Regions from separate parts of the Microbacterium sp. B19(2022) genome, predicted to be linked through region 2. Evidence: predicted binding sites of a transcription regulator. Region 2 holds the regulator's gene; each other region holds the start of a gene.
The links. Region 2 encodes HrcA, which represses chaperone genes, less so after heat shock. Its sites were predicted from a motif close to TTNGCACTCGNNNNNNNCGAGTGCNAA; they were not measured.

Region 1 (7,797 bases), on a different contig from region 2:
CTCGCTCGGCAAGAACGTCTTCGCCTACAAGATGCAGGCGCTCGTGGTCGGTGGTGTGATCGGCGCCCTCGGCGGCATCATCTTCATCCTGCCGTCCGCGGTGATCCCCGGCAGCTACTCCACGTCGCTGACCTTCTTCCTGTGGACGATCCTCCTGCTCGGCGGCGCGGCCACCGTGCTCGGACCGACGCTCGGCGCGGTGCTGTTCTGGGTGGTGTTCGCCTTCCTCGGCGCGCTCCTCCCCGCGATGGCGAACGCCGGGTACCTGCCGATGTCCGGCGCACAGGCCGACGTCGTGCGGTACATCGTGATCGGCGTCGTGCTGATGCTGATCGTCATTTTCCGCCCGCAGGGCATCCTCGGAAACAAGAGGGAGATGACCTTTGTCAAGTAATGACGACGCGGTGGTCACGCCCGCGAAGAGCACACCCCGTGCCAAGACCGGGGGCCTGGCCGCCGGTCCCGCCGCGCCCGGCGTCAAGAAGGTCGACCCGATCCTCATCGCCGATGCCGTGGAGCGCCGCTTCGGCGGTCTCACCGCGGTCGACGTCGACCACCTGGAGATCCCACGCGGAGCCATCACGGCGCTGATCGGCCCGAACGGCGCCGGCAAGACGACCCTGTTCAACCTGCTGTGCGGCTTCGACAAGCCGAACGCCGGTACCTGGTCGTTCGACGGGAAGAACCTCTCCGGCATCCCCTCGTTCAAGGTCGCGCGGATGGGACAGGTGCGCACTTTCCAGCTCACCAAGTCGCTGTCGCTGCTGACCGTGCTCGAGAACATGAAGCTCGGTGCGAAGGACCAGCGCGGCGAGGGCTTCTGGGCGGGGCTGTTCCCCTTCCTCTGGCGCAAGCAGGATCAGGAGATCGAGGCGCGCGCGCACGAGCTGCTCACCCGCTTCAAGCTCGACGCCAAGGAGCAGGACTTCGCCGCATCGCTCTCGGGCGGTCAGCGCAAGCTCCTCGAGATGGCCCGTGCCCTCATGAGCGACCCGACGCTCGTCATGCTCGACGAGCCCATGGCCGGCGTGAACCCCGCGCTCACGCAGTCGCTGCTGGAGCACATCCTCGACCTCAAGGATCTGGGGATGACGGTGCTGTTCGTCGAGCACGACATGCATATGGTCCGCCACATCGCCGACTGGGTGGTCGTGATGGCGGAAGGCCGTGTCGTCGCCGAGGGGCCGCCCGACCAGGTCATGGAGGATCCGGCCGTCGTGGACGCCTACCTGGGCGCACACCAGGACGTCGACCTCGGGGCCGTCACGGGCCGCCTTCCGGTGATCTCGGAAGAGGACGCGGTCCGCATCCGGGAGCAGATCGAGACCGAGGTCGAGGCCGAAGTCGAGGCCGAAGACGTCGAGGAGGAGAAGGCATGACCGACGCATCCGCCCCCACACCCGCACCCGCACCCGCTGAGCGCAACGAGATCAAGAACGACGACGTGATCGTCGAGCTGAACGATGTGCACGCCGGGTACCTGCCCGGGGTGAACATCCTCAACGGCGCGAACCTCGTGGCCCACAAGGGCGAGCTGATCGGCATCATCGGCCCGAACGGCGCCGGCAAGTCGACGCTGCTCAAGGCGATCTTCGGCATGGTCGAGATCCGCTCGGGCGACGTCACGGTGAAGGGCGAGAGCATCGTCGGGCTCAAGGCCGACAAGCTCGTGCGCCGTGGCGTGGCCTTCGTGCCACAGACGAACAACGTGTTCCCATCGCTCACGATCCAGGAGAACCTGGAGATGGGGCTGTACCAGAACCCCAAGATCTTCGCCGAGCGCCTGGAGTTCGTGAGCAGCATCTTCGGTGAGCTGGGCAAGCGCCTCAAGCAGCGCGCAGGTTCCCTCTCGGGCGGTGAGCGGCAGATGGTCGCGATGTCGCGCGCGCTGATGATGGATCCGTCGGTGCTGCTGCTCGACGAGCCGTCGGCTGGCCTCTCCCCCGTGCGTCAGGACGATGCCTTCATCCGCGTCTCCGACATCAACAAGGCGGGCGTGACGACGATCATGGTCGAGCAGAACGCGCGCCGCTGCCTGCAGATCTGCGACCGCGGCTATGTGCTCGATCAGGGCAAGGACGCCTATGAGGGCACCGGGCGCGAGCTGCTGAACGACCCCAAGGTCATCGGCCTCTACCTCGGCACGCTCGGCACCGACGCCGCCTGAGCCGCGTCACACAGAAGGGGGATGCCACGCGGCATCCCCCTTCTTCGTGTCCCCGACGTGCGTGAGAGCATCCGTCGGGAGTCCGTGCATCCGTCGGGTACTCGACCGGCGTTTCTCCCGACATCCGTGCGAACTCCCGACGGATGAACCGGCGGCGGGGACGACGAAGGCCCCGGATGCCGAGCATCCGGGGCCCCGTCTGTGCGCTTACTTGAGGCGCGTGGTGGTGTTGTCGGCGCCGAACTCGTAGACGCCGATCGCGGCGCCCTTCGGGTCGTTGTTCTCGTCGAACGTGATCTCGCCGGAGAGACCGTCGTAGTCCGCCGTGCCGCCGCCGTTGATGATGTCGGCGCACTCGGCGTACGTGGTGCACTTCTCACCCTTGTCGCCGCCGCCGGACACGGTGCCCATCTGCTCAGCCATGTCGGCGCCCTCGACGGAGCCGGCAGCCAGAGCCGACAGCGCCATGAGGATGACGGCGTCGTAGGCCTCAGCCGAGTAGGTCACGGCGTCGATCGGGTCGTTGCCGTCGGCCGTCCAGACCTCGTTGAGCTGGTCGAGGAAGTCCTGCGGCAGCTCAGCGCCGGCGCGGGTTCCCTTCGAGCCCTCGAGGTTGACCGAGACGTCGGTGCCCCAGTCCTTCAGGTTGCCGTCGACGAGGTACAGCGAGCCCGTGTCGACGCCCGCGTTGCCGAGCAGCGGCGCGATGGTCGCGAACTGGTCGTACGAGACGACCGCGACGGCGTCGGGCTTGGCGGCCGCGATCTCAGACACCTGAGCGTTGAACTGACCGTCGCCCTGGTTGAAGGATGCATCGGCGACGACCTCGCCGCCGGTGCCCTCGAACGTCGACTTGATGGCCTCGAACAGACCGGTGCCGTAGGGGTCGTTCTGGTAGATGATGCCGAGGGTCTTGTGACCGTCTTCGGCGATCTGGTTGCCGAGGACCTCGCCCTGCAGGTTGTCGCTCGGTGCCGTGCGGAAGTACAGCGGGTTGATGCCCGAGAAGTCCGGCGACGTGTTCGACGGCGAGACGGTGAGGATGCCCGCGCCGGCGTTGCCGTCGAGGATGAGCTTGGTGACGCTCGACGACGCGGCGCCGACCATCGCGGTGATGCCCTCGTTCTGGAGGTTGGTGATCGACGTCTCGTACGCCTTGTTGTCGAGGTCGCCCTCGTCGGCGGTGGTGAGGTCGATCGTCACGCCGGCGTCGGCCTCGTTGATCTCGTTGACAGCCAGCTGCACGCCGGCTTCCATCGGAGCGCCGAGGAAGGCGAGCGAGCCGGTCGCGGGAAGCAGCGAGCCGAGCTTGAGCGTCAGATCGACGGCCGGCTTCTCACCACCTTCGCTGGGCTCGGCGTTCGGCGTGCTGCTGCAGCCGGCGATGACGATGGCGGATGCGCTGATCAAAGCGATCCCTGCGAAGACCTTCGCGGTGCGCGAACCCTTCATTGCGTTCATGGTGCTCCCTTGCGTAACTGAACGTGGATTGTGACCACGGGCGGGTGCTCTAACACTAGGGCGTGATACCCGTCCACAGGGGGTGCAAGTATCTCGGTGCGTTAACGATCCGATACCGGGATTCCGGGCCGGAGAACCGCGGGTTCAGACGAGTTCGGGCTGGCCGATCCGGCGTCCTCGACGGGCGGCGATCAGCAGGTCGACGACGAAGACGCCGATCGCGATCCAGACGATGATGAACCCGGCCCAGCGCTCCGGCGGCATCGGCTCGTGCAGGATCGCGACGCCGATGAGGAACTGCATCACCGGGGTGATGAACTGGATCATCCCGATCACCGTGAGATTGATCCGGCGGGTTCCCGCCGCGAACAGCAGGAGGGGCACGGCCGTCGCCACACCGGCGAAGGCCAGCAGCACCGCGTGCGCCCACCCGTTGCCACCCATCGTGATACCCGCGGGAGTCGTCGCGACCACGATCAGCTGCACGACGGCGATCGGGATGAGCCAGAACGATTCGAGGGTGAGACCGCTGACGGCGTCCACCGCCGGACCGATCTTCTTCTTGATGAGCCCGTACGCCCCGAAGGACGCGGTCAGCGAGAGCGCGATCCAGGGGAAGTCCCCGTAGGCCACGATGATCACGACGACCGCGATCGCGGCGATGGCGATCGCGGCCCACTGCAGCCTGCGGATGCGCTCTTTCAAGACGAAGACACCCAGCAGCACCGTGGTGATCGGGTTGATGAAGTAGCCCAGGCTCGTCTCGACCACGTTGTCGCTGAGGGTTCCGATCAGGAACACCTGCCAGTTGATGTAGATCAGAACACCGGCGAGTGCGGTCCAGCCCAGCAGCTTCGGCTGCCGCAGGATCACGCCGAACGGCGCCCAGCCGCGCGTGACCGTGAGCAGCAGGATGCAGAAGACGAACGACAGCAACACCCGCCACGCGACGACCTCCCAGGGACCGGTCGGCACCAGGAGGAGGAAATAGAGCGGGAGCACGCCCCAGAGGAGATATGCGGCTCCGGCGTAGGCGACTCCGGCGGTCTGGGTGGCGCGGGTCGTCTCGGGGGTCACCGCACAACACTATGCCCGCGTCGACGGTCCGAAGAGCGACGGTGAGCCGTCCTCGCGGAGTTCGGCAGGAATCGGATGCTCGATGGCGGGATGCAGAAGGGGGCCCGGATGCCGAAGCATCCGAGCCCCCTTCGAGTACCTGGGCACCGCCTCTTCGAGAGCGACGGAACCGGGTTCAGCAGATCAGCGGACGACGACCGCCAGGACGTCGCGAGCGGACAGGACGAGGTACTCGTCTGCGCCGAACTTGACCTCGGTGCCGCCGTACTTGCTGTACAGGACACGGTCGCCGACGGCGACGTCGATCGGAACGCGGTTGCCGTTGTCGTCGATGCGGCCGGGGCCGACAGCCACGACCTCGCCCTCCTGGGGCTTCTCCTTGGCGGTGTCGGGGATGACCAGGCCACTCGCGGTGGTCTGCTCGGCCTCGACCTGCTGGATGACGATGCGGTCTTCGAGCGGCTTGATGGAAACCGACACGGTCTACCTCTTCTTTCTTGACACTGACACGAAAGACTTGTTCGCACTCTCAACCCGAGAGTGCTAATCCAGTCTATGCGCTGGGCTGGCACTCATGCAATGCGAGTGCCAGCGCACGCCGCGATTCACCGACGCGAGCGGGAATTAGGCTGAGGGCGTGGAGATGTCCGAGCTGCGTGCCCTGCTGACCCCCGCCGGTCTCGAACTGCTCGACGCGGTCGGGACGATCGGGTCGACCGCCGACGTCGCGCGGGCCGTGTCGCGGCTGCGTGCCGCCGGACACTCCCCCGAACTGGTCTCGGCGGTGGTCGGCCAGGCGCACCTGCGGTCCAAGGCGACGGCGAAGTTCGGCCCCTTCGCCGCGCGGATGCTGTTCACCAGAGCCGGGCTCGAGCAGGCGACGCGGCTCGGTGTGGCCGCACGGCACGCCCAGCGGATCCGCAGCGCGGGGTTCACGGCCGTGGCCGATCTCGGCTGCGGGATCGGCGGCGACGCACTCGCGTTCGCCGGAGCCGGACTCGACGTGCTCGCCGTCGATGCCGACGAGGTGACCGCCGCGATCGCGGCCTACAACCTCGCCCCGTTCGGTGAGGGTGCGGTGGTGCGGCACGGCACGGCGGAAGACGCCTTCGAGGGCGCGGAGGCGTCGGCCGCGCGCGCGATCTGGATGGACCCGGCGCGGCGCACCTCCGGGCACAGCGAGACCCGTCGTGTCTCTGCCGACGACTACTCCCCCTCGCTGGACTGGGCGTTCGACGTCGCCGCGCGCGTGCCGACGGGCATCAAGCTCGGCCCCGCCCACGACCGCGACGCTCTTCCCGCCGACGCCGAGGCGCAGTGGGTGAGCGCCGACGGCAGCGTCGTCGAGCTGGTCGTGTGGAGCGCCGCCCTCGCCAGAGAAGGCGTGCGACGCTCGGCGCTCGTGATCCGCGATGACCGGTCACACGAGATGACTGCGCCGGCCGACGTCGCCGACGAGCCCGTGCGCGAACTCGGCGCCTTCCTGCACGAGCCCGACGGCGCCGTGATCCGTGCCCGCCTGATCGGCGATGTCGCCCGGAGCCTCGACGCCGGGATGCTCGACGAGCACATCGCCTACCTCACGTCGGATGCCGCGCTGACGAGCCCGTTCGTGCAGTCGTTCCGCGTGCGCGAGACCCTGCCGGCCAACCCCAAGGCGATCAGCGCCGCTCTCCAGGCGCACGGCATCGGTCGCATCGAGATCAAGAAGCGCGGAGTCGACATCGACCCCGCGGCGTTCCGGAAGAAGCTCGTGCTGCGCGGCGATCAGGAGGCCACGCTGATCCTCGCGCGCATCGGCGATCAGCGGCGGGCGATCCTCGCCGATCGGGTTCCTGCCGCCAGCTGACCGTCGCCGAGCCCCGCCGGGGTCAGCCGCCGTCGCTCGGGTCCTCGACCTCGATCTGCTCACCCGGCGACACCTGGATCACGACGGGGTCGTTCTCGACGCCGGGCACCGCGGACTCGACCGAGACGGACAGGTACGGCGTCAGCTGGCCCGTGAACTGCAGGTCGAGCGCGGCGGTCGAGACCCGCGCGCCCGAGGGATCGACGGTCTCGAGTTTCACGGTGAGGCCCTCCGCGAATGCGGTCTCTGAGGGCTTGCACACCACGGGACCGGCAGCATCCACGATCAGGCATCGCTCCGTGGCTCCGGCATCCGAGAGCCGATCCCCCAGCCACACCGGCGCGTTTCGGAAGGTTCCGACCATCGAGAGGCCGAGCTCGAACCCCTCCGTGGTGAGCGATTCCGCCCGGTCGCGCACGTCTTCGGGGAACTGGGCCAGGAGCGAATCGATCCCGCCCCACCGTTGAATCGCGACCAGCGGCTCCCCCGCCGTCGAGAGGAGCATCGTGGCGTGGATCGTGTCGGAACCCGTGTCTCCCGGGAGCGTCAGCGACGTGGACAAGCCGCGCTCCGTCTCTTCCACGGCGAGACAGTTGGTCTGCGACTGCACGCCGACGTCGAGGATCAGGCAGGCGTCCGATCCTTCGTCTTTCGTCGCATACCAGACCAGTGCATCCTCGTCCTGCGCCACCGCGCGGATGGACCCGGGATCGAACGCCTCCGTGGCCAGCTCTCCCCGGCGCTGCTGCTGCTCCTGCGTCAACGGGATGCTCGCGGCCCGCGGTGCGAACAGTCCCCAGCCGACGCCGACCCCGATCGCGAGCAGGACGGCGGACGTGGCGATCGACGTCACCATCGCCCGACGGCGCGTCGCGCCTCGAGCCGTCGTCGGCATCGGCGTCGACGTCGGCAATGCCTGCGAGTCCGGAGCGTCCTGTGGGTCTCTCCCGGCGGCAACGTCGGCGGCATCGGACACCGGGAGCGCTTCATCGACGAGCCCGATCACCCGTTCCGCCTGATCCTGTCTCGTCGGCCCGCCAGCGCTGCCGGATTCTCCGCCGGGCTCGATCCGCTCGGGTGGAACGACGGCAGAGCTCGAACGATGCGAATCCTCGAGCGCGCGCAGACGCTGGGATTCCGCCTCGGTCAGGAGTCCACTCCGGCCGTAGGCCTTCCGCTGCAGGACCCGAAGCTCTTCGGCCTCAGTCGCCGACGGCACCCGAGGCATCTCCCTCCCGGGTGA
Region 2 (7,797 bases):
CAGGGTGCTCCTTCTCGAGCATCCGCAGCAGGCGGTCCTGTGGTCCGAGCAGCTGCACCATGGCGACGCCGTCGGCATAGATCTTCTCGACCGCCTCGGGCGGTCGACCTCCCAGGCTGCGCTCCTGCGGTTCGTTGTTGTCAGGCACCGACGCTCTTCTCGGTCAATCCCCCGGCCAGCACATGGGCATGGACGTGGAAAACGGTCTGTCCGGCGTTCGCGCCGGTGTTGAAGACGAGGCGGAAGTCGCCGTCGTCGGTGTGCTCCTCGGCCAGCTTCCCGGCGAACGCCACCATCTCGGCCAGCAGGGACGGATCCCCCGCGGCGAGCTCGGTGACATCGCGGTACTCCGCGGTCTTCGGCACCACGAGGAGGTGTACCGGTGCTTGCGGCGCGATGTCACGCAGTGCGAACAGGCGGTCGGTCTCGCCGAGGACCTCGGCAGGGATCTCCCCGTTCAGAATGCGCGTGAAGATCGAGGGTTCCGTCATGCGCTCAAGTCTACTGATCGCCGCGTCCGTGGCGCCCTGGCTCCCTCGACGCCCGGACCAGCGCTCACCAGCGTCCGAGCGCGACCGACAGCACGGCGATCGCCGCCGGGCCCGCGGTCGAGGTCCGCAGCACAGTGTCGCCCAGGAGCACCCTTTCGGCGCCCGCGGCCGTCAGCCGGTCGAGCTCCTCCTCGGCGATCCCGCCTTCGGGCCCCACGACCAGCACCAGATCGCGACCGTCGGCCGTGATCTCGGAAAGACGCACGGAAGCCGTGGGGTCGAGGAGCAGCACCCGCTGCGAAGACGCCCGCTCGGCGAGCTGCTTCGTCGACACCGGTGCGATGACCCCGGGCAGCCAGGCCCGATGGGCCTGCTTCGCGGCCTCGCGCACGATGGTCGCCCATCGCTCGCGCCCCTTGACGGCCTTCGGCCCCTCCCAGCGGGAGACGCTACGGCTCGCCTGCCACGGCACGATCTCGTCGACGCCGAGCTCGCACGCCGCCTGCACGGCCAGCTCGTCGCGGTCGCCCTTCGCGAGAGCTTGGACCAGGACGATCCGTGGGCTCGGAGCCGGATGCTCGACGCGGTCGGAGATCCGGACCTCGACCCGGGTCGGGGACACCTCTTCGGCCGCACCCGTCAGCCACACGCCCGCGCCGTCGCCGACCGTGACCGGCTCGCCGACGCGCAGCCGCCGGACGACAGCGGCATGCTTCGCCTCCGCGCCCGTCAGCGACACGAGGTCGCCGACGCCCGCATCCGTCGACGACTCGACCACGAAGTGCAGTGCCATGATCAGTGGCTGCGGAAACGGTCGCGGAGCTTCGAGAAGAGCCCGGGCTGGAACTGCGCGAGCTGCGGATCCGGAGCCTTGGTCTTCTTCGCGAAGTCCTCGATAAGTGCGCGCTGCGCGGAGTCCAGCCGGGTAGGCGTCAGCACCTGCACACCGACGCGAAGGTCTCCGCGCTGGGTGCCCCGGAGCGGGGTGATGCCCCGCCCCTTGATGGTCAGCACATCCCCGGACTGCACGCCGGAACGGATCTCGAGGTCGACCTCGCCGTCGAGCCCCTGGATCGTGGTCTCGGTGCCGAGGATCGCATCGGTCATCGACACCTCGAGCGTGGCGAGCAGGTCGTCGCCCTCGCGGCTGAAGGCGGGATGCGCGTTGACCGTGACCTCGACGTACAGGTCGCCGTTCGGGCCACCCGCCTTGCCGACCTCGCCCGAGCCGGGCAGCTGCAGGCGAAGCCCGGTCTCGACGCCGGCCGGGATGTCGAGCGAGACCGTGCGACGCGAGCGCACGCGGCCCTGGCCGCCGCACGTACCGCACGGGTACGGGATGGTGGTGCCGTAGCCCTCGCACGTGCCGCAGGGCTGAGAGGTGACGACGTTGCCGAGCAGGCTGCGCACCTGACGCTGCACGTGGCCGGAGCCGCCGCAGATGTCGCAGGTGACGGGGGACGTCCCCTCCTGGCAGCAGGACCCCTGACATGTCTCGCACAGTACGGCGGTGTCGACGTCGATGTCGCGGTGCGCACCGAAGACGACGTCACCGAGGTCGAGCGTGACACGCACGAGAGCGTCCTGTCCGCGCTCCCGGCGCGAACGGGGTCGCGCCCCGCGTCCGCCGCCCTGGGAGGCGCCGAAGAACGTCTCGAAGATGTCGCCGAACCCGCCGAATCCGCCGAAGTTGCCGGCAGCGCCGTCTCCTCCGCCCATGTCGTAGCGGCGCCGCGACTCATCGTCGCTCAGCACGTCATACGCGTGCGTGACGAGCTTGAACTTCTCCGCCGCATCCTCACCGGGATTCACATCCGGATGCAGCTGTCGCGCGAGGCGCCGATACGCCTTCTTGATCTCGTCGGTGGAAGCGTCTCGGGACACCCCGAGAACCTCATAGTGGTCCGCCACAATCGCCTTTCTGCGTGTGTCTTCCGGTCGCGACCGCGTCAGCGGCCGGCCTCGTCTTCGTCGAGCATCCGCGACAGGTAGCGGGCGACCGCCCGCGCCGCCGCGAGATTGCTCGGATAATCCATCCGCGTCGGCCCCATCACGCCGACGCGCGCGGTGCCGCTGGGTGCCGCGTAGTTGCTGGCGACGATCGATGCCTCGCCGAGGCCGAACGGCGCGTTCTCGGTGCCGATGCTGGCCGCGAGCCCGTGCTCGTCGGTCACCATCTCACTCATCAGCCGCAACAGGGTCACCTGCTCCTCGATCGCCTCGAGGAGCGGATGGATGCTGCCGCGGAAGTCCTGTTCGCGACGGGCCAGGGTGGCTGCTCCCGCCATCACCAGACGCTCTTGGCGGAAACCGCTGAGCTCGTCCATGACGACGCTCGCGATCGCGCGCAGCACGTGATCCTTCGGCGCGTCCTGAACGGCGAGCAGTGCCTGCAGACGGTCGGAGGCCTCGCCGATGCCGTGACCGGTGATCAAGGCGGCCATGCGCGCGCGCAGCACCGCCATCTCGGCCTCGTCGATGGCCTCCGGCAGCTGGGCCACGCGTTGCGACACACCACCGGCATCGGTGACCAGCACGATCAGGAGTCGGTTGGGCGCCAGCGCGACCAGCTCGACGTGGGTGACGTGAGCCCGTGCGAACGAGGGGTACTGCGCGAGCGCGACCTGACCGGTGAGCTGCGTCAGCACACGCACCGTGCGCACCATCAGGTCGTCGAGGTCGGCGGGCTCGCCGAGGAACGACTCGATCGCCGAGCGCTGCGCCGACGAGAGCGGTCGCAGCTGTGCCAGGTGGTTCACGAAGACGCGGTAGCCCTTGTCGGTCGGCACCCGACCGGACGAGGTGTGCGGAGCCGTGATGAGCTCTTCATCCTCGAGCAGCGCCATGTCGTTGCGGATCGTCGCCGCCGAGACCCCGAAGGAGTGCCGGTCGACGATGGAACGGCTGCCGACGGGTTCGTGGGTCTCGACGTAGTCCTGCACGATCGCGCGGAGAACCTGGAGTCCTCGCTCTGTGACCATCACCCTTCCCTTCCGCTGGCACTCGGACGTTCAGAGTGCCAATCCTACCCCGTGCAGCTCGGGATTCTCCGTACCGCGGACGCACGACCCTAGGATGACGCTCATGACCCCCTCACCTCAGGCCACGCTGTCGACCGGCGCTGTGCGCGGTTCCGAAGAGGAGGGTGTCGCCCGGTTCCTCGGCATCCCCTATGCGCAGCCTCCGTTCGGCGAGAACCGGTTCCGCGCCCCGCAGCCGGTGCCGGCGTGGGAGGGCATCCGTGAGGCGACGCAGTTCGGCCCCACCGCTCCCCAGCTCCCCTACGCCGGCGCGATCGGCGAGCTCCTCGGCTCGGTGCGCATCGACGGGGAAGACATCCTCACGGCCAACGTCTGGGCTCCGGTCGGGGCCTCCGCGGCGCCGGTGCTCCTATGGATCCACGGCGGCGCGCTGGAACGCGGAACCGCCGCGCTGCCCCTCTACGACGGCACCGTCTTCGCGAAGGCGGGGATCGTGTTCGTCTCGATCAACTACCGTCTGGGGTCGGAGGGGTTCTCGGTACTCGACGGCGCACCCCGGAACCTGGGTCTGCGCGACGCCGCTGCCGCGTTGGAGTGGGTGCATCGCGAGATCTCCGCCTTCGGAGGCGATCCGGCGCAGATCACCGCGATGGGGGAATCCGCAGGCGGGGCGATCCTCGCCGGGCTTCTCGCACGAGACGCTTCCCGCGAGCTGATCCATCGCGCCATCATCGAATCCGGGCCACTCACGGCACAGCCGGTGAAGAAGGCGGGTCGGGTGACCGCACAGCTCGCGAAGCACCTCGGTGTCCGGGCCGACCGTGACTCGTTCGCCGCGCTCTCACCCGATCAGCTGCTCGAAGCGCGAAAGGCACAGTCGGCCGGATCCTCGCCGCTGGGCGGAGCTCCCGGCTTCCAGTTCGCCATCGACCCGGACAGCCTGCCCCGCTCTCCGCACGAGGTGCTCGGCGAGATCGAGACTCCGCTCCTGATCGGCAGCAACACCGACGAGTACCGGTTGTGGTTCCCGCCCGAGGCTCTGGCCGGCATCAGCGAGCTGAAGCTGCAGGCCGCACGGATCCTCTCCCGCATCCCTCGTCGAGCAGTGCGCGAGTATCGCTCGGCCTTCCCCGGGGCGAGCACCGGCGAGGTGTTCGGGCAGCTCGTCACGGACATGATGCTGCGAGGGCCGTTGAGTCGTGTGGCGGCAATGCGACCGGAGCGCACGCATGTGTACGAATTCGCGTGGCCGAGTCCGGTTCGCGATCTGCGCGCCGCGCATGCACTCGAACTCGGGTTCGTGTTCGATCGGCTCACGGACGACGAGACGGTGCGGCTGGCGGGCCGCGACGCCCCGCAGACGCTCGCCGACGAGATGAACGCGGCCTGGGTCGGATTCGTCACGAACGGCGACCCCGGCTGGCCGGCGTACGGGTCCGGCCGACAGACGCGGGTCTTCGACACCACCAGCGCGACGCTGCCGCAGCGGCGGACCACCGGCATGGATCTGCTCCCGGGGTGAGCCCGACCGGCGCGGGCGCTCAGTCGGTGAGCTCGCGCACCACGGCATCGGCGAGGAGTCGTCCGCGCAGAGTCAGCTGGACACGGCCGCGGATGGCTGCGGCCGGGTCCACGAGCCCGTCGGCGATCAGTCCGGCGACGCGGTTGCGGTTGGCGGTGGGCACCTCGTCGATCGCGATCCCCTCGCGGATGCGGCTCAGCAGCAGGATCCGCTCCAGCGTCCGGGACTCGGCGTCCGGTCGTTCCGTGCCCGCGGCGGGTGACTCGGATGCCGCGAGCCGCTGTGCGTATGCCGCCGGATGCTTCACGTTCCACCAGCGCAGCCCGGCGACGTGGCTGTGCGCGCCGGGGCCGAAGCCCCACCAGTCACTCCCGCGCCAGTACGCGAGATTGTGCCGCGACCGCTGCTCGGGCGTGCGTGCCCAGTTGCTGACCTCGTACCAGTCGAAGCCCCCCGCCGCGAGACGGGCGTCGGCGAGCTCGTACATGTCGGCCTGCACGTCGTCGTCGGGGGTCGGAACCTCTCCACGGCGGATCTGGCGAGCGAGCTTCGTGCCGTCCTCGATGATCAGCGCGTACGCGGAGACGTGGTCGGACTCCAGCGCGAGCGCCGCGTCGAGCGAGGCTTCCCAGTCGGCGAGCGACTCCCCCGGCGCCCCGTAGATCAGATCGACACTGACCGCGAGACCCGCGTCCTTCGCCGCGGCGACCGCGGTGGTCACGTTCTCGGGCCGGTGCGTGCGGTCGAGGGAGGCGAGCACGTGCGGCACGGACGACTGCATGCCGACCGACATCCGCGTGACACCGGCAGCGGCCAGTGTACGCGCGACCGCGGGCGTCACGGTGTCAGGATTCGCCTCCACCGTGACCTCTGCGCCCTCCGCCAGTCCGAAGGCCGAGGTCGCGGCTTCCAGCATCCGGGCGAGATCGCCGGCCGGCAGCAGCGTGGGCGTGCCACCCCCGAAGAAGACGGTGTCCATCGGCCGCAGCGCCCCCGCGCCGGCCAGCACCCGACGGGCGAGGCCGATCTCGGAGATCAGCGTCGATGCGTAGTCCTCCTGCTTGGCTCCGCGGAGCTCGGTCGACGTGTACGTGTTGAAGTCGCAGTAACCGCAGCGCACCGTGCAGAACGGGATGTGCAGGTAGGCCGAGAACGGCACACTCGTGTCGATGGGAAGGTCGTCGGGCAGATGTCCGTCTGCCGGCGCAGGGTCTCCCAGAGGAAGCGGTCCCGCCATCACAGAGGGGTCGCGTACAGCGGGGAGATCGCGCGGAGGTAGCGCGCGAAGAGCTCACGACGACGACGCTTCACGAGTGCAGGCACGGTGCGGTACAGCAGCGCGTGCGGAGCGTCGAAGGCGCGGACGGTGAACCAGACCTCGTCGTTGTCTTCGCGCCAGTCCACGTCGAAGGACTCTTCGCCGCGGACGACGGATCCGCCGACGGTGCCGAGGACGAAGCCGATGCGCCGGGTCTCCTCGGTCACCGAGATCACGCGCAGCTCCGCGTCCGCACGCATGCTGCCGACGCGACCGCGCAGATGAAGAGTCATCCCCGCACCGACGAAGGGCATGCCCTCCGCGTCGTAGCGGGGCTCGACGTCGCGCTTGCTCGGCGCGATCGGGTTGCCCTCCGCGTCGAAGCTCACCCCGGCGTAAGCAGGGCCGGGCGCCGGGCGCACGTCTTCGACCGAGAGTCCGGCCGCGCGCTGCGCCGTCCACGAGAGCAGCGCTTCACCGGCGGTCTGGAAGCGCTCGATGCCGCTGCCGATCCGCCAGGATTCCTCCGCCGGGAGACTGCGCTCCGGCGGGTACTGCATCAGATCGGGCGCGTGGGTCGCACCCACGGCCGCATAGTCCACCGTGTCGTCTCGGAAAGTCCCGCGCCGCATGAGTTCCAGCCTACTTCCCGTTACCTGAGCGAACACCCCCACGCGCCGCACGGCGACACATCTTCGGTCGGCGCACCCGGCCGGTCGAGCGTCACTGCGTGCGGGAAGCCGCCGCTTCGGCCTGCACGATCTTCACGTAGCGCGCATGGGTCGCGCGCTGCACCATCCGCAAGGCAGGACCGAGAACCCGCCAGAGTGCGGTGGAAGGGCAGGAGATGGACCGCGCCGTGAACACACCGTGCTCGTCGATCCGGAACGACTCCTCGCCGTAGATCGGGTGCCCGGGTCGCGTCTCATAGCCGAACCCGCTCTCATCGGCCCAGACGATGCGCACCGGCTCGACGAAGCGGATGCCGAACAGGCGCTTCGCGAGCACACCTTCGAGGCCGGGCATCGGCTCCTGGGGCGGCACCTCGAATCCGGCGCGTCGTTTGAACTCCCACGAGCACACCAACGCCGCGACGGCATCGCGCGCCGCCGGATCGACCACGGTCGAATGCTCGGCGATCCGCATCCCCTCCGGCGCTGTCGCGATCGGATGGCGTGTGATTCCCCGCTCGTATGCCGGCAGCGGCACGTGCTACTTCTTGTCCTTGCCCTCGACGTCGCCCGACAGCGCGGCGATGAACGCCTCCTGGGGGACCTCGACGCGACCGACCATCTTCATGCGCTTCTTGCCCTCCTTCTGCTTCTCGAGGAGCTTGCGCTTGCGGGTGATGTCACCGCCGTAGCACTTGGCGAGCACGTCCTTGCGGATCGCGCGGATCGTCTCTCGGGCGATGATGCGCGCGCCGATCGCGGCCTGGATCGGAACCTCGAACTGCTGGCGAGGGATGAGCTTGCGCAGGCGTTCGGCCATCATCGTGCCGTAGGCATACGCCTTGTCACGGTGGACGATCGAGCTGAACGCGTC
Region 3 (7,797 bases), on a different contig from region 2:
GGGAGGAGACGACGATCGGCAGGAACGACGCAGCCGGGTCCGACCACTCGATGCTCTGGTCGCGCGGCGCCACGATCAGCGAGACCGCGACGGCAGCGAGACCGAAGATCACCAGGGATGACAGGAACATGAAGACCGCGAGCACGGTCGACTTGGCCGCCAACACCGACCCGCGGATCGGGTTCGCCGTGAGCGTCGAGCGGATCATTCCGGTCGAGTACTCGCCCGTCACGGAGATCGCGCCGATGATGCCGGCGAGCAGCATCGTGAACTGGATCGGCATGACGACGGCCTGGATCGGCTCGAACCCCGGCATGTCGACCGCCTGTGCGATCAGAACGGAGATCCCGATGGTGAGGGCCGCGGCGATCCCGATCGACCACCACGTCGAGCGCAGGGTGGCGAGCTTGATCCACTCGCCGCGCAGGGCGCGGACGAAGGTCAGCCGTCGACCGGTGTCGACGCGCGGCCGCGCGGACGCGGGTGCCTGTGTCGTGGTCATGAGATCTCCTTGGTGCGGTACTCGACGGAATCGCCGGTGAGGGCGAGGTAGGCATCCTCGAGCGATCCGGTGGTCGGGGTGAGTTCGTGCAGCGGGATGCCGCGGTCCGCGGCGAGGTCGCCGATGCGGGCGGCGGGGAGACCCACGATGTCGAGGAGGTCCGGAGCCGAACTCACGATCTCCACGCCAGGGCCGCTGACGACCGCGGCGAGATCGGTGGGTCGCGGGGTGCGCACACGTACCGTGTTCTGCGTCCAGGAGCGCACGAGTTCGGCCAGCGGAGCATCCGCCAGCACCCGGCCGCGACCCATCACGATGACATGGTCGGCGGTCTGCGCCATCTCGCTCATCAGGTGGCTCGACAGGAGCACGGTGCGTCCTTCGGATGCCGCATGCCGGACGAACTGACGCACCCAGCGGACTCCTTCGGGGTCGAGGCCGTTGACAGGCTCGTCGAGGATGAGCGTGTGCGGATCGCCGAGCAGCGCCGAGGCGATGCCGAGACGCTGTCCCATTCCGAGCGAGAACTTCCCGGCCCGCTTGCGAGCCACCGAACCGATGCCCGCGAGATCGATGACCTCGTCGACGCGGGAGGAGGGAATCCCATGGGTCGCCGCCATCGCCCGAAGGTGATTGCGCGCCGTCCGCCCGGTGTGCACGGCTTTCGCATCGAGCAGCACGCCGACCTCGGTGAGCGGCGCCCGAAGCTTGCGGTACTCACGACCGGCGATCTCGGCGCGTCCGGACGTCGGCCGGTCGAGGCCCACGATCATGCGCATCGTTGTCGACTTGCCGGCGCCGTTCGGGCCGAGGAAGCCGGTGACGCTGCCCGGCTTGACGGTGAACGACACGTCATCGACGGCCGTCTTGTCTCCGAACCTCTTCGTGAGGCCTTCTGCTGTGATCATGAGGACAACGCTACGGAGCGTCGGGCTGCCGCGCGTCCTCCCCAGGTACCGTCCTCGAGAGGGGAGTGTCCTCCCCGCGGCGGATGGGCCGGTTCAGGAACGGGGACGGGCCTGGACGCGTGCGGCCATCTCATCGGAAGCGAGGATCGCCTCGTCGATGATCTCCCGCGACGGCGGCGCCGTCAGCCAATCATGACTCAGCGAGGCCGGGACGAGCAGCGGCATGCGATCGTGCAGATCGACGAGGTGGTCGGGAGCGGGGCGCATCACGATCGAGTAGCACGTGTACCACTCGCCGTCGGCGGTGCGACCCCGCTGCGTGACCGCCGCCATGCCGAAGAGCGACCCGTCGTCGATGATGAACTCGTTCCATTGCCGCGACGGCTTCTGCATCTCGTACCAGCTGGTCGCCGGGACGATGGCCCGCGACTTCGCTCCGCCGGGGCGCTCCTGCAGGCGCTCCGATCGCGTGTTGATCGATGGGAACTTCGCAGGCTCCCCGTTCACGAGGAAGCCCCACCATGCCGGTTCCAGAGTCGGAGCGGCGTCGGGCTGCACGATCAGCGGGTTGAGGTTGCGGAGGTTCTTCCCGGTCGGGCGGATGGTCTCGCCCGCATTTCCCTCCGCCCAGGCGCGCAGTCCCTCGAGCACCGCATCGTCGGCGGCGGCGAGGACTTCCGCATCGGTGAACCGGGGATCGAGACCATAGCTCGCGCACATGCCGTCAGCGTAGCCCCGGCCGCCGACATCCGTCACGCCCCGGTGAGTCACGGCTCCGATAGGGTCGACTGGTGCCAGAAACCCGTCGACTTCCCGCGCCCCTGGCACTCGGCGGGGCTGTCGCCATCGGCGTCATGACGGCGATCCAGGCCCGGATCAACGGTGTTCTCGGGGTGCGCGTGGATGACGGCATCGTGGCGGGCCTCCTCTCGTTCTCGGTGGGCCTGCTCGCACTGGTCGCCGTGATCTGCTGCATCCCCTCCGCCCGGCGCGGCGTAGGACGCCTCTGGAGCGGCATCCGACACCACAAGATCCCGTTCTGGATGCTGCTGGGCGGGGCGTGCGGAGCCCTCACCGTTTCCACTCAAGGGGTGACCGCAGGGGTCCTCGGCGTCTCGCTGTTCAGCGTCGGGGTCGTCGCGGGACAGACCCTGCACGGACTCGTGCTCGATCGGATCGGGTTCGGTCCGGCGGGCGTCGTCGCGGTCACCCCCGGCCGGGTCGCCGGCGGCGTTCTCGCGCTCGCCGCGGTCGGCATCTCGTTGTCGGGCGACGTGCTCGCCACCGCCCCGCTGTGGATGCTGCTGCTGCCGTTCGCCGCCGGAGTCGGAATCGCGTGGCAGGCGGCCACGAACGGTCGCCTTTCGCAGCGTGTGCAATCACCGCTCGCCGCGACTCTGATGAGCTTCATCACCGGCACCGTCATCCTGCTGCTCGCGGCCGGGACGAGCATCGCCTTCCGTGGGATGCCCGACGCCCTTCCGGTCGAGCCGTGGCTGTACCTGGGCGGGTTCCTCGGAGCGGCCTACATTCTGCTCGGCGCGTTCATCGTCGCGCATACCGGTGTGCTCCTGATGGGGCTGGGCTCCGTGCTCGGACAGCTTGTGACGTCGGTCGTGATCGACCTGATCTGGCCTCCGGCAGCAGGGCCCGCGCTCTGGCAGGTCGTCGCCATGGTCGTCGTCGCGGTGGCGTCCGTGATCGTCGCCCTTCCGCGCAGACGTCGTCGCTGACGCGCTACTTCTTCTTCGCCTTCTTCGCCCCGGCCTTCGGCATCCGCGTGATCAGCTTGCGGGCATCCACGGCCTTGCGGCGGCCCGGCTTTTTCCCTTCAGGCTTGCCGCCCACATACAGCCAGCCGAGAAGTTCCTCGTTCTTGTCGAGGCCATGGGCCTTGGCGACGGCCTTCGCACGTGTGTAATGGCCCGTGCGCCAGATGACGCCCCAGCCGGCTTCATCGAGGAGCAGGCTCAGCGTGTGCGCGACTCCGGAGGCGACGGCCTCCTGCTCCCACCGCGGAACCTTCTCGCTCTTGCGGTAGCTGGCGACGACCGCGATCAGCAGCGGCGCGCGCAGAGGTTTCGACGACGGGTCTGCGTCTCCCTGTGCCTTGGCGATGGCAGCGCCGAGCGCCTCGCGGTCGGCTCCGCGCAGTTCGATGAGCCGCCATGGGCGGAGCGAGGAGTGATCCGCGACGCGACCGGCTGCGGCGACGAACGTGAGCAGCTCTTCGCGGCTCGGCGCCGTTTCCTCGACCTTCGACCAGGACTGACGCGCGCGGACCGCGTCGAGAGCGCTCACGAGGCGTCGGGGGTGAAGTTCATCGCGATCGAGTTCATGCAGTAGCGATCTCCCGTCGGCGTGCCGAACCCGTCGGGGAACACGTGGCCGAGGTGCGAGCCGCAGTTGGCGCAGCGCACCTCCGTTCGCACCATGCCCAGGCTGTCGTCCTCGATGAGTTCGACCGCATCGGGGCGGATCGACTCGTAGAAGCTCGGCCAGCCGCACCCGGAGTCGAACTTGGTGCCGCTCTTGAAGAGCTCCGCGTTGCATGCCCCGCAGGTGTAGAGGCCTGCGCGCTCCTCATCGAGCAGCTCACCCGTCCAGGCGCGCTCGGTCGCGGCCTGACGCAGCACGGCGTACTGCTCATCGCCGAGCTCGCGGCGCCATTCGTCTTCGGTCTTGTCCACGCTGTACGACATGTGTCCTCCTCAGTCGACTCCATTCTCTCTCGTCGGACGAGGCCTCGGGCGCTGCGCGTCAGAATGGACGGATGACGGATGCCGTGCAGGAGCGCTACGCGCGATTCGCCCGTGACGAGGCTCCGGGGCGGAGCGCGCTCTATGCCGAGTGGGCCGCCGGGGTCGCCGGGGATGAGGAGGTGAGGCGCGTCCTGCTCCGGATCCCGGAGACGAGGCGCCAGCCGCCGCTGGTGTTCGCCGTCACCCGGCTGCTCGGCGTCCCGCTCGAGTCCTACGCGCGGTGGCGTGCTTTCGTGCTCCGGAATGCGGATGAGGTCGTCGTCGAGTGTGAGCGGAGAACGCTGCAGACGAACGAGCCGCTCCGTCTCGCGGCACTTCTGCCGGTGCTCTCCGAGATCGAGGGGCCGATCGCGCTTCTCGAGATCGGTGCGTCCGCGGGACTCTGTCTCTACCCCGATCGGTACTCCTATCGCTTCACGGGTGAGGACGGGGAACTCCGCGCCGCGCTCGACCCGGTCGACGGTGTCTCGACGGTCGTGCTCGAGAGCCGGGTGGCCGGTCCGCTCCCCGCGCTCCGGATGCCGGAGGTGGTGTGGCGCGCCGGGATCGACCTGGCACCGCTCGATGCCGCCGACGAACGCGACCGGCGGTGGCTGCGCGGGCTGGTGTGGCCGGGGGAGTCGGGACGCGAGGGCCGCATCGAGGCTGCTCTCGACATCGCGGCAGGCGCCCCTCCTCTCCTGGTGGAGGGGGACGCCAGCGCGCATCTCGACGCGCTGGCGTCGGCGGCACCGCCGCAGGCGACCCTCGTCATCACCACTCCCGGGGTGCTGGTGCACATCCCCCGGGAGGCGCGGACAGCGCTGATCGCGAGGATCTCGCGCACGGACGCCCGCTGGATTACCATTGATCCGCCTGCGGTGACCGACGCATGGGAGCCGCCGGTCGATGCGGATCGGTGGCCGGGGTTCGTGGTCGCACTCGACGGACGGGTGCGCGCGGCCGCGGATCCGCTCGGGCGATGGTGGGAGTGGCGACCCGGACCACCGGCGGTTGCGTCCTAACCTGGAGCCATGCTCGGAGATCTCACGGAGCGCGATCGCGCGATCCTCGCCCTGGAAGCGGCATGGCCGCGCCACAGCGGGGCGAAGGAAGAGATCATCCGCGCTCAGCTCGGGATGAGCGCGGCACGCTACTACCAGCTGCTCGGACGACTGATCGAGTCCGAAGCCGCTCTCGAATACGATCCGATGCTGGTACGCCGCCTTCGCCGCATCCGCGATTCGCGTGCGAACCGGCGCACGGCACGGCTGCCCGGCTTCGTCGGCTGAGCCTTTTCGGGGCCGCTCTCCGGCGGCGCGCACCTCCAACCCCGCGGCGACACGGATTGACAGGAAGGTGCCGCTAGCATCGAGGGGTGTCAAAGCCCACCCGCGATCGCTTCGATGATGCTCCCCGTACGTCCGGACGGGTGGGAGCACACCGTGCCGAAGCGCCGGGGATGAACGGCTGGGTCGTGCTGCTCTGGTCGTTCGTGGCTGCACTCGTCCTCATCATCGCCGGCATCTTCGGCTCGCTGGTGGTCATGGGCCGTGTCTCGCTGTTCCCTGACGCGGCGCCGAGCGCTGTTCCGACGCCGGAGGAGACGGGGATCGTCGACCCCAGCATCTCGGTCATGATCCTGAACGGCACGCCCGACGAGGGCGCCGACACGCGTATGCGCGACACGCTCATCAACAACGGCTGGGCGGCCGACAACGTCTTCGCGGGCGACAGCTCCAGTCAGGATTTCGCCAACACGACCGTGTTCTACGTCGAAGAGGCGGACGAGCTCGCAGCCGTCGGCCTGGCGGATCTCCTCGGCGGTGCGGCCGTGCAGCAGAGCGACTACTACTCCGGTCAGACGGAGGACGGACAGAAGCAGTTCACGGTCGTGATCGGTCTCGATCGGTCGACCTCGGCGCCCGAGACGCCGGATGAGGCTCCTGCCTCCTGACGTCCGGATGCGCCCCACCTCCGGCGGCTTGCACTCGAAGGTGTCGAGTGCCAGAATGGCGTTAGCACTCTCACACTCTGAGTGCTAAACCCAACGTCTACGTCCAGGAGGGACGAAAAAACTCATGGCAAAGATCATTGCTTTCGATGAGGAGGCCCGCCGCGGCCTCGAGCGCGGCCTCAACATCCTCGCCGACGCGGTCAAGGTGACCCTCGGCCCGCGCGGTCGCAACGTCGTCCTCGAGAAGAAGTGGGGCGCTCCCACGATCACGAACGACGGTGTCTCCATCGCCAAGGAGATCGAGCTGGACGACCCGTACGAGAAGATCGGCGCGGAGCTCGTCAAGGAGGTCGCGAAGAAGACCGACGACGTCGCGGGTGACGGCACCACCACCGCCACGGTCCTCGCACAGGCTCTGGTCCGCGAGGGCCTGCGCAACGTCGCAGCCGGCGCCGACCCCATCTCGCTCAAGCGCGGCATCGAGAAGGCCGTCGCCGCGATCACCGAGGAGCTCCTGTCGAGCGCCAAGGAGATCGACTCCAAGGAGCAGATCGCCGCCACGGCGTCCATCTCCGCTGCAGACCCGGCGATCGGCGAGCTCATCGCCGAGGCGATCGACAAGGTCGGCAAGGAAGGCGTCGTCACCGTCGAGGAGTCGCAGACGTTCGGCACCGAGCTCGAGCTCACCGAGGGCATGCGTTTCGACAAGGGCTACCTGAACCCGTACTTCGTCACGGACCCGGAGCGCCAGGAAGCCGTCTTCGAGGACGCCTACATCCTCATCGCGAACCAGAAGATCTCCAGCATCAAGGACCTTCTGCCCATCGTCGACAAGGTGATCCAGGACGGCAAGGAGCTCGTCATCATCGCCGAGGACGTCGAGGGCGAGGCTCTCGCGACGCTCGTGCTGAACAAGCTCAAGGGCATCTTCAAGTCGGTTGCCGTCAAGGCTCCCGGCTTCGGCGACCGCCGCAAGGCGCAGCTGCAGGACATCGCGATCCTCACCGGTGGTCAGGTCATCACCGAAGAGGTCGGCCTCAAGCTCGAGAACGCCACGCTCGACCTGCTCGGCCGTGCGCGCAAGGTCATCGTCACCAAGGACGAGACCACGATCGTCGAGGGTGCTGGCGAGGCGGAGCAGATCGAGGGTCGCGTCACGCAGATCCGTCGCGAGATCGAGAACACCGACAGCGACTACGACCGCGAGAAGCTGCAGGAGCGTCTGGCGAAGCTCGCCGGTGGCGTCGCCGTCATCAAGGCGGGCGCGGCCACCGAGGTCGAGCTCAAGGAGCGCAAGCACCGCATCGAAGACGCCGTCCGCAACGCGAAGGCAGCCGTCGAAGAGGGCATCGTCCCCGGCGGTGGCGTCGCGCTGATCCAGTCCGGCACCAAGGCTCTCGACAGCCTGACGCTGACGGGTGACGAGGCGACCGGTGCGAACATCGTCCGCGTGGCGATCGAGGCTCCGCTCAAGCAGATCGCGCTGAACGCCGGCCTCGAGCCGGGTGTCGTCGCGAACAAGGTCTCCGAGCTCCCCGCGGGCCAGGGCCTCAACGCGGCTACCGGTGAGTACGTCGACATGTTCGCTGCAGGAATCATCGACCCGGCCAAGGTGACCCGCTCGGCGCTGCAGAACGCAGCCTCGATCGCGGCTCTCTTCCTCACCACCGAGGTCGTCGTGGCTGACAA

Region 1: groES (co-chaperone GroES) is a predicted target of HrcA. The motif match lies at 5,271-5,297, and genes of this name have one in related genera.
Region 3: groL (chaperonin GroEL) is a predicted target of HrcA. The motif match lies at 6,170-6,196, and genes of this name have one in related genera.

What each region holds. Positions count from the first base shown of each region.
Region 1 is NZ_JAAUVO010000015.1:50,865-58,661, forward strand. Features, by position in the region: gene HCX50_RS14095 (branched-chain amino acid ABC transporter permease) at 1-394, shown strand, start outside; gene HCX50_RS14100 (ABC transporter ATP-binding protein) at 384-1,379, shown strand; gene HCX50_RS14105 (ABC transporter ATP-binding protein) at 1,376-2,167, shown strand; gene HCX50_RS14110 (ABC transporter substrate-binding protein) at 2,375-3,628, opposite strand; gene rarD (EamA family transporter RarD) at 3,773-4,705, opposite strand; gene groES (co-chaperone GroES) at 4,889-5,185, opposite strand; gene HCX50_RS14125 (class I SAM-dependent methyltransferase) at 5,349-6,554, shown strand; gene HCX50_RS14130 (hypothetical protein) at 6,577-7,773, opposite strand; gene HCX50_RS14135 (hypothetical protein) at 7,757-7,797, opposite strand, start outside.
Region 2 is NZ_JAAUVO010000026.1:4,335-12,131, forward strand. Features, by position in the region: gene HCX50_RS18020 (PhoH family protein) at 1-61, opposite strand, end outside; gene HCX50_RS18025 (HIT domain-containing protein) at 141-491, opposite strand; gene HCX50_RS18030 (16S rRNA (uracil(1498)-N(3))-methyltransferase) at 556-1,284, opposite strand; gene dnaJ (molecular chaperone DnaJ) at 1,287-2,402, opposite strand; gene hrcA (heat-inducible transcriptional repressor HrcA) at 2,441-3,472, opposite strand; gene HCX50_RS18045 (carboxylesterase/lipase family protein) at 3,576-4,994, shown strand; gene hemW (radical SAM family heme chaperone HemW) at 5,014-6,231, opposite strand; gene HCX50_RS18055 (DUF1990 family protein) at 6,231-6,884, opposite strand; gene HCX50_RS18060 (DUF1990 family protein) at 6,976-7,461, opposite strand; gene lepA (translation elongation factor 4) at 7,465-7,797, opposite strand, start outside.
Region 3 is NZ_JAAUVO010000020.1:34,972-42,768, forward strand. Features, by position in the region: gene HCX50_RS16305 (ABC transporter permease) at 1-502, opposite strand, end outside; gene HCX50_RS16310 (ABC transporter ATP-binding protein) at 499-1,410, opposite strand; gene HCX50_RS16315 (SOS response-associated peptidase family protein) at 1,504-2,130, opposite strand; gene HCX50_RS16320 (DMT family transporter) at 2,232-3,143, shown strand; gene HCX50_RS16325 (nitroreductase family protein) at 3,148-3,711, opposite strand; gene msrB (peptide-methionine (R)-S-oxide reductase MsrB) at 3,708-4,112, opposite strand; gene HCX50_RS16335 (DUF2332 domain-containing protein) at 4,184-5,176, shown strand; gene HCX50_RS16340 (DUF3263 domain-containing protein) at 5,186-5,443, shown strand; gene HCX50_RS16345 (LytR C-terminal domain-containing protein) at 5,530-6,108, shown strand; gene groL (chaperonin GroEL) at 6,233-7,797, shown strand, end outside.